One region of the Shewanella sp. KX20019 genome, then DNA from elsewhere that is predicted to be linked to it. Evidence: predicted binding sites of a transcription regulator. Region 1 holds the regulator's gene; the other holds the start of a gene.
What was found. The regulator MetJ, encoded in region 1, represses methionine synthesis genes. The targets are predictions, from matches to a motif close to TAGACGTCTAGACGTCTA.
Positions count from the first base shown of each region.

Region 2: metH (methionine synthase) is a predicted target of MetJ. The motif match lies at 1,724-1,741, and genes of this name have one in related genera.

Region 1 is NZ_CP068437.1:584,395-588,614, forward strand. It holds gene JK628_RS02520 (conjugal transfer protein TraF) at 1-853, shown strand, start outside; gene JK628_RS02525 (sulfite exporter TauE/SafE family protein) at 877-1,605, opposite strand; gene metJ (met regulon transcriptional regulator MetJ) at 1,689-2,003, opposite strand; gene metB (cystathionine gamma-synthase) at 2,214-3,374, shown strand; gene JK628_RS02540 (bifunctional aspartate kinase/homoserine dehydrogenase II) at 3,390-4,220, shown strand, end outside.
Region 2 is NZ_CP068437.1:4,116,899-4,121,118, forward strand. It holds gene JK628_RS17835 (ABC transporter ATP-binding protein) at 1-595, opposite strand, end outside; cobalamin riboswitch at 683-835, opposite strand; gene JK628_RS17840 (histidine phosphatase family protein) at 974-1,609, opposite strand; gene metH (methionine synthase) at 1,843-4,220, shown strand, end outside.

The DNA.
Region 1 (4,220 bases):
CCTCGATTTAGAATCGCTGAAAGGTACGTCTGCGTACGCCAGTGCCGGTCTTGGTTTTAGCGTGGCGATTCCACATCAAAGAATGCCAATGGCTATTTTCTACAAAAGTTACGTGAACGCCGTTGGTGTCGCTAACATTGCCCAATCGGATATCGATGCGCTTACAGACTTAGATGTAAATAATCCGCCAGCAGTGACCGACTTAGCCTCAAATGGCCAAGTGATTGGAGGGGCTGTATCTGATTTAGGAATAGCGTTAAGTTTCCCGCTCTCTATTGTCAATATGCCTATCTCGGTAGGTATATCACCAAAGTTCCAGCGCATCGATACGTACAACTATATTGCTAGCGCGAATAATTTTTCTGCCAGTGACTTTGATGATGTTGAATACCGTAACGATGAAACCAGTTTTAATATCGATGTCGGTGTGGCTATTGAGCCAATCAATGGTTTGGTATTTGGTTTGTCAGGTCGTAACCTTATTAGCCAAGATGTCGATACCATTGAAGTTGAAGGGCAGAAGTTCACCTATCGCGTTGAGCCTTTGGTGACCGCAGGTGTTGCTTATGACTGGAGTATCTTGACGGTAACAACCGATGTTGATTTGATTGAAAACAAGAAGTTTAAAGAGCTCGATGGCACGCAGTATTGGCGCCTAGGCGGTGAAGTGCGGGCGTTTGACTGGATGTCATTGCGTGTTGGTTATCGCCATGACATGAAAGATTCAACGGCGAACATCTATTCTATTGGTTCTGGTTTTGCCTTTGGTGAGTCATTTTTCTTAGACTTTACAGGGATGTTTGGCAGTGATGAAGCGATAGGTGGGGTGCTACAAACCTCATATCACTTCTAAACATGGTTTACTTGAGCGTTAGGTTAACTAAGTTCGATAATCGACTTAACTGTTAAGATAAGTGCACTGAAACTACATAAGACCAGAGTAAAAACTCTGGTTTTTTGTTTATCGACTCTACCGACCAATCTACCGGCAACTGCATAACCCAATATTACAGAGGGCAATAGCATTAATGATGCCCACAAATGTTCAGGCTTTAATAGCCCTGCAAATCCTAAAATGGCCAATGCAATCATAGAACTAAATATGAAGAAGGCTGATAGGGCCGCTCTAAATTGACCGGCATCTTTACCTGCGAGCAATATCGCCAGCGGTGGTCCACCTATGGCAGCAATGTTGCCAAAAATGCCAGAGAGAACCCCTGCAATAAACAGGCTTAAACGGTTAACCGAAATATTAAACTTCAGCAAGCTAAAGCCAACGGCGATCGCCACGGTAAGGGCTATTGCCAGCCCTAGAATAGGCTGAGGGGCTATCAATATAAGCATAGCGCCTAAGATCCCACCCGGAATGCGCCCCAGTAGCGCATATTGCAACCCATTGAACTCAAGCTGCCCACGCTCTCTAAAAAGCGTTAATACGGCCGTAGAGAAACCCATCATAATGACTGATGCTGGCACTAGCGAGGGTTCGATAATATATAACAGTGGACTGGCGATGATAGCTAAACCAAAGCCAATTAGACTCTGTGTTAATGCACCACAAAATATAATGATAGAGGCGAAAATAAGCGTGTTTGGGTCTAGCATTTAGCTACCTGTGGATCTTTTTTCGCGAACGAAAGCAAACAAGGACCGCTATAGCGGTCCTTGTTTGCACATACTTAGCCTGTCTACTCTAGCTCTTCCCACTCAATGCCCATCTCATCCATCAAGCGTTTAACTTCCGCAGGCATGCTATCAGGCTTATCTTTTGAAAGATCACCATCATTTGGCAGCGGTTGTCCTGTGTAAGCGTGTAGAAACGCCTCACAGAGTAATTCGCTATTGGTGGCATGACGTAAGTTATTCACTTGGCGGCGTGTACGCTCATCGGTAAGCACCTTGAGTACTTTCAAAGGAATAGAGACAGTAATTTTTTTTACTTGCTCATTCTTTTTTCCGTGTTCAGCATATGGGCTGATATAATCGCCGTTCCACTCAGTCATTGACTCACCTGTAATTTTTAAATTCGGGGCAGATTTTAACCCCTTATGCAGCACAGTCAAATTATTGCCTCTATTTTATGACAAATGCAAATAGATTTCTAAATGCTTGGACGTCTAAACGGCCAAAAGTGATTGACTAGGGTGAATTGCTTAGGTACATTTAGACGTCCAGACATCCCTAATAAGAAAATCTAGCAAGAGGAGTAGTACATGACCGAGCGTAAACTAGCCACTGTAGCTGTGCGCCAAGGCATCGAGTCCGATAGCCAACATGGTGCGGTTGTACCTCCGATCTATCTTTCTACAAACTATTCTTTTGATGGTCACAAAAATCCTAGAGATTTCGATTATAGCCGCTCAGGCAACCCCACTCGTTCAATCTTAGGCGATGCTATCGCTGAACTCGAAAAAGGTTGTACAGGGGTAGTGACTTGTACTGGAATGGCAGCCATAACTTTAGTGACTAGTTTACTTGGTCCCGATGACCTGTTGGTGGTACCTCATGATTGTTATGGTGGTAGTTATCGTTTATTTGTCAATCTGGCGAAGAAAGGTCAGTTCAAACTTGAGGTCGTTGACCAAACCGATACAGCGGCATTGGCTATAGCCATTGCTAGAAAGCCTAAAATGGTGTGGCTAGAAACGCCGTCAAATCCACTGTTACGGGTTGTTGATATTGAAGCAATAAGTGCTGCTAGCCACGAAGTGGGTGCACTCGTGGTCGTTGATAACACTTTCCTGTCACCAATCTTGCAACAACCCTTACTACTTGGTGCCGATATCGTGATTCATTCGACCACCAAATATATCAATGGCCACAGTGATGTCGTCGGTGGTGCTGTGGTGGCGAAAGACGCTGAGCTGGGCGAGTTGTTGCATTGGTGGTCAAATACTTTAGGTCTGACGGGCGGTGCATTCGATAGTTATCTTACATTGCGCGGAATTCGAACACTTGCGGTAAGAATTCGCGAACATCAGGCGAATGCGCAGCGGATCCTTGATACTCTTACCCGTCATCGCGCAGTAGAAAAAGTTTACTACCCAGGGCTTAAAGATCACCCTGGTCATGAAATTGCTGCTAAGCAGCAAAAAGGCTTCGGTGCGATGCTCAGCTTTGAATTAAGAGGCGGTGAAGAGCAATTAGTCGCTTTCTTAAAAAATCTTAATTATTTCTCTGTTGCAGAAAGCCTCGGAGGAGTAGAGAGTCTAGTGGCAGTGCCTGCGACCATGACGCATCGAGCGATGGATCCTGAAGCACGTGCTCAAGCAGGGGTTAAAGACACCTTAATCCGTCTTTCTGTTGGTATCGAAGATGCTGATGATCTTGTTGCCGATATTGAAGCTGCACTCAATGCAGCTGTCGCTTGTTAATTAAAGGGGTTTAAGATGGCACGTTGTCACTTACATAAATTTGGTGGCTCCAGTTTAGCTGACGCAGACTGCTATCGTCGCGTTGCACATATTCTCCTGACTCATGGTCACAGTGACGATCTTGTGGTGGTTTCTGCGGCAGGAAAAAGCACTAACTTTCTATATCGATTGCTGGAACTGAGCACCACAAAGCAGTTGTGGCAAGAAGAGTTACAAACGCTGATTAGTTTTCAACAAAGACTGATAGAGCAGTTACTGTCGAATGAGCAAGCTCGATCGTTAAGAGAGCGCCTGTCAAACGATAAAGCGCAGCTGATCAGCTTGTTATCATTAGCACCTATCAACGATTACCAAAGTAGCCAAGTGGTTAGTTTTGGTGAGCGTTGGTCATCACGCTTGCTGGCAGCTTTATTGCGAGAGTCAAGTGTGGCAGCGTCTGATGTGGATGCGCGTACCTTGCTGATTGCCGATGAAGGCGCTGTGCCGCAGATCCGCTTGCAAGACTCTCGTCAAAGAGTGCAAACCCTGATTGAAGCCCACCCCAATGAACGGCTGATTATCACTGGTTTTATCTGTGCCAATGACAAGGGTGACACTTTATTATTAGGCCGAAATGGCTCCGACTTTAGTGCTACGCTCATTGCTAGCTTAGCGGATATTGAGCGGGTAACAATTTGGACTGATGTTGAAGGTGTATTTAACGCAGATCCTAATAAGATTAACGATGCTAAGCTACTGAGCAGCTTATCATTAGACGAGGCTAATCGTCTGGCACATTTAGGCTCGCCTGTACTGCACAACCGTACCCTGCAGCCGCTGTTTGATACTGACGTGAGCCTTGCTGTA
Region 2 (4,220 bases), 1.8 Mb from region 1:
TTGAGGTGATCACGGTAATATTTAGCGTATGCAGCAGTTCTAGCGTTTGAATTTGATAACGAATATCGAGGTGATTGGTCGGCTCATCTAAGATCAACAGTTGCGGCCGCTGTACTATCGCACGGGCGATTAACGCCCGTTGCTTTTCGCCGCCAGACAGACTTTCATAGGCTTGATTCGCTTTATCGGCTAAGCCGACTTTAACCAGCGCCTGCGCCACCACTTGACGATCGTTTGCATTAGTAAATTCAAATGCGCCTTTGTGCGGTGTTAAGCCAAGACTGACCAGCTGAGTGGTGGTCATTTCAAAGTGATGTGGCGTATCTTGCAGTACCACGGCAATTTGCTTGGCAAATGCTTTGGCGGATAACGCCGAAATATCTTCGCCAAACAGCTGGATTTGCCCTGTTGTTGGTTTAACAAAACGATATAAGCAGCGCAGAAGGCTCGACTTACCCGCACCATTAGGGCCAATAATGCCCAGCATCTGCCCCTTAGCTAGGCTAAAGTCGATGTCTGCCAATATGGCTAGGCCATTTAACTGCCAGCCTAAACCGTTCACTGCCAGTACCGTTGTTAATGCCTGCTTAGACATTCAATAAACCATAAAACATCATTTAATAAACTCCCTTGAGACGCCCGCTCAAGTGTTATGTATTGTGAAACGTATCGCTATCAACGTTTATCTATCCAAAGTTAGGCTGGTATCTGACTTGAGAACTAAAGCCATGCTTTAGTGCCCATACAGTTGCGGGTACAGTCCGGACTCATTAGCTTTGTTTTCGCTACCGGTTCCCAATTTGTGCTGTTAAGCACCTAACTTAATGATCTATTCGACAAGTCACGATGTTCTGTCGCGTTATATTAAACGCTTGCACACCATTACAGCGCAGTTTACCACGCTAATCGCTGCGGATTATAACAACTATTGCGATCGCTATTCACTTGAGAGCCTCCTATTTATAGCCGCGTGCTATTCAAGTCCCCAATTAAGGCTTAAGTATTGTTGTTGGCCGTCATCTAATATATCAATGACCACCGTCGCGGCGTAAGGCAACTTCAATGCGCTATAGATCCCCGCGCACTGTTTTAATCCTAAAGACTTAGCCATTAAGTGTCTCATCACACCACCGTGAGTCAGTAATAAAATCACCTTACCTCGGTGCTGCTCAACCAAAGACTGCCACGCTGTATCGATTCGGTCCTCAAAGGCCTGCATCGTCTCGCCATTGGGCGGAGCATGTCGCCAAGGATCTGCCCAATAAGCATCTAACGCCTTGCCATGCTGCTGATAAAGCGCGTTAAAAGATTGGCCATCCCAGGCACCAAAATTAAGCTCCATAAACGCAGATTGCTCAACGAAATCGATATCATATTGCTCTGCAAGCGCCTTAGCAGGAATAGCGCAACGCAATAGAGAGGAACTCACCACTAAATCGGCTATCTTGTTTTGCGCTGCTAAACAGGTTTTGCTCTCTAAAAGTGTCGAAAGAGCCATATTTAGCTGCTCTTTTCCGGCAAAACTCAGCATAACGTCCGTATGACCGCGCAAAATATTTCCGCCCTCACAGGCACCGTGCCGCAGTAAGATCACTCTGGTATTCTGCATTGTAACACCTCTCACATTATATTTATCAGGTACTTAGAGGTAAATAATGTTCTATTTAAAATGAAAAAGTATCAGCTTTTAGTGCTTGCACTTTTGACATCGACTCACGTATTATGGACGTCTATACGTATGAATGTCCAAACAAATAAGATCTCATGAGTATGGCGAGATACAACGGACGACGTTTACTAAAATTTATGTTTTTGCGACCCTGTAATTGGTAGGAATATTCTATGGCAACACGTACCCCAACACATGCCCTAAGCCCAACGCCGCATACTCAAGACACTGCAACAAAAGTGCTAGCGGTACTAACCCAAAAATTACAGCATGAGATCCTTCTGCTTGATGGTGCAATGGGCACCATGATCCAAGATCGCAAATTTGAAGAGCAAGACTTTCGCGGTGAACAGTTCAAAGACTGGCATTGCGATGTAAAGGGCAATAACGACATGTTGGTGCTGACTCAACCTGCCGCGATTAAACAAATTCATAAAGATTATTTATTGGCTGGTTCCGACATCATTGAAACCAATACTTTCAATGCCACTCGTATCGCCATGGCCGACTACGACATGCAGGAGCATTCAGCCGCGATTAACCTCGAAGGTGCGCGCCTTGCTCGACAAGCTGCCAACGAAGTTGCAGCACAAACTGGCCGCAGCTGTTTTGTGGCAGGTGTACTCGGCCCCACCAACCGCACTTGCTCTATCAGTCCTGACGTGAATGACCCTGGCTTTCGTAATGTCAGTTTTGACGAACTTGTTGAAGCTTATATTGAGTCCATTAACGCACTAATAGCTGGCGGCGCCGACATCATCATGGTTGAGACCATTTTCGATACGCTTAACGCTAAAGCGGCACTGTTTGCCATTGAAACCGTATACGACAGTCAAGGTTTCCGCCTACCGATTATGATCTCCGGCACCATCACCGATGCCTCTGGCCGTACCTTAACCGGACAAACTACCGAAGCCTTCTATAACTCACTGCGCCATGTTAAGCCCTTGTCGATTGGTCTTAACTGTGCATTAGGACCAAAGGAGCTACGGCCATATGTTGAGGAGCTATCAAAAATCTCTGAGTGTTATGTGTCGGCCCACCCAAATGCAGGTCTTCCAAATGAATTTGGCGGCTACGATGAAACCCCAGAGCAGATGTCTGAGATCATCGAAGAGTGGGCTGACGAAGGTTTTTTGAATATCATTGGTGGTTGCTGTGGTAGCACCCCGCAGCATATCCGCGCTATCCGCGATGCCGTGACTCGCCATGATGCGCGCGTATTGCCCGATATTCCAGTGGCTTGCCGTTTGTCAGGGCTAGAACCACTTACCATTGATGAAAACTCACTATTTTTAAACGTCGGTGAACGTACTAACGTGACAGGTTCTGCCAAGTTTTTACGGCTGATTAAAACTGGTGAATATGAAGAAGCGCTTAGTGTCGCCCGAGATCAAGTAGAAAACGGCGCACAGATCATCGATATCAACATGGATGAAGGTATGCTCGACGGTGCCGAAACCATGCACAAGTTCCTTAACTTAATCGCCTCAGAGCCGGATATCTCACGGGTGCCGATTATGATCGACTCCTCTAAATGGGAGGTTATCGAAGCCGGGCTAAAATGTATTCAAGGTAAAGGCATCGTTAACTCCATTTCGCTCAAAGAGGGCGAAGAGAAGTTTATCGAGCAAGCCACACTGGTTAAGCGATACGGCGCCGCGGCGATTGTAATGGCGTTTGATGAACAGGGCCAAGCCGATACCAAGGCGCGTAAAATAGAAATATGCACTCGTGCTTATAACGTGCTGGTCGACAAAGTCGGTTTTCCGCCAGAAGATATTATCTTCGACCCTAATATCTTTGCCATCGCTACCGGTATTGAAGAGCATGACAACTATGCGGTCGACTTTATCGAGGCCACCCGTGAAATAAAACGCACCCTGCCCCACGCGATGATCTCTGGCGGTGTGTCGAATGTGTCGTTCTCATTCCGGGGTAACAACCCAGTGCGTGAAGCCATTCATGCCGTGTTCCTTTATCACGCGATTCAGGCGGGTATGGATATGGGTATTGTTAACGCGGGGCAATTGGCGATATATGATGATATTGATGCCGAACTTAAAGAGCGCGTTGAAGCCATTGTGCAAAACCTACCTTGCACTGCGGTTACTAGCAAAGGGGAAGAGACCAATAACACCGAACTGCTGCTTGAAGTAGCCGAGAAGTTTCGTGGTGATGGCTCTCAAGCCAATAAGAAGGAAGATTTAGAGTGGCGTAGCAAGCCGGTTAATGAGCGCTTAGCCCACGCACTGGTTAAAGGCATTACCGACTTTATCGACCAAGATACCGAAGAAGCCCGCGCGGCAGCCACTCGGCCACTGGATGTGATTGAAGGGCCGTTAATGGATGGAATGAACATTGTTGGTGACCTATTCGGCTCAGGCAAGATGTTTCTGCCACAAGTGGTAAAATCCGCTCGGGTAATGAAAAAAGCCGTGGCATACCTCAACCCCTATATTGAACTCGAAAAGACCCCCGGCCAATCCAACGGTAAGATCTTAATGGTCACGGTAAAAGGTGACGTCCACGATATCGGCAAGAACATTGT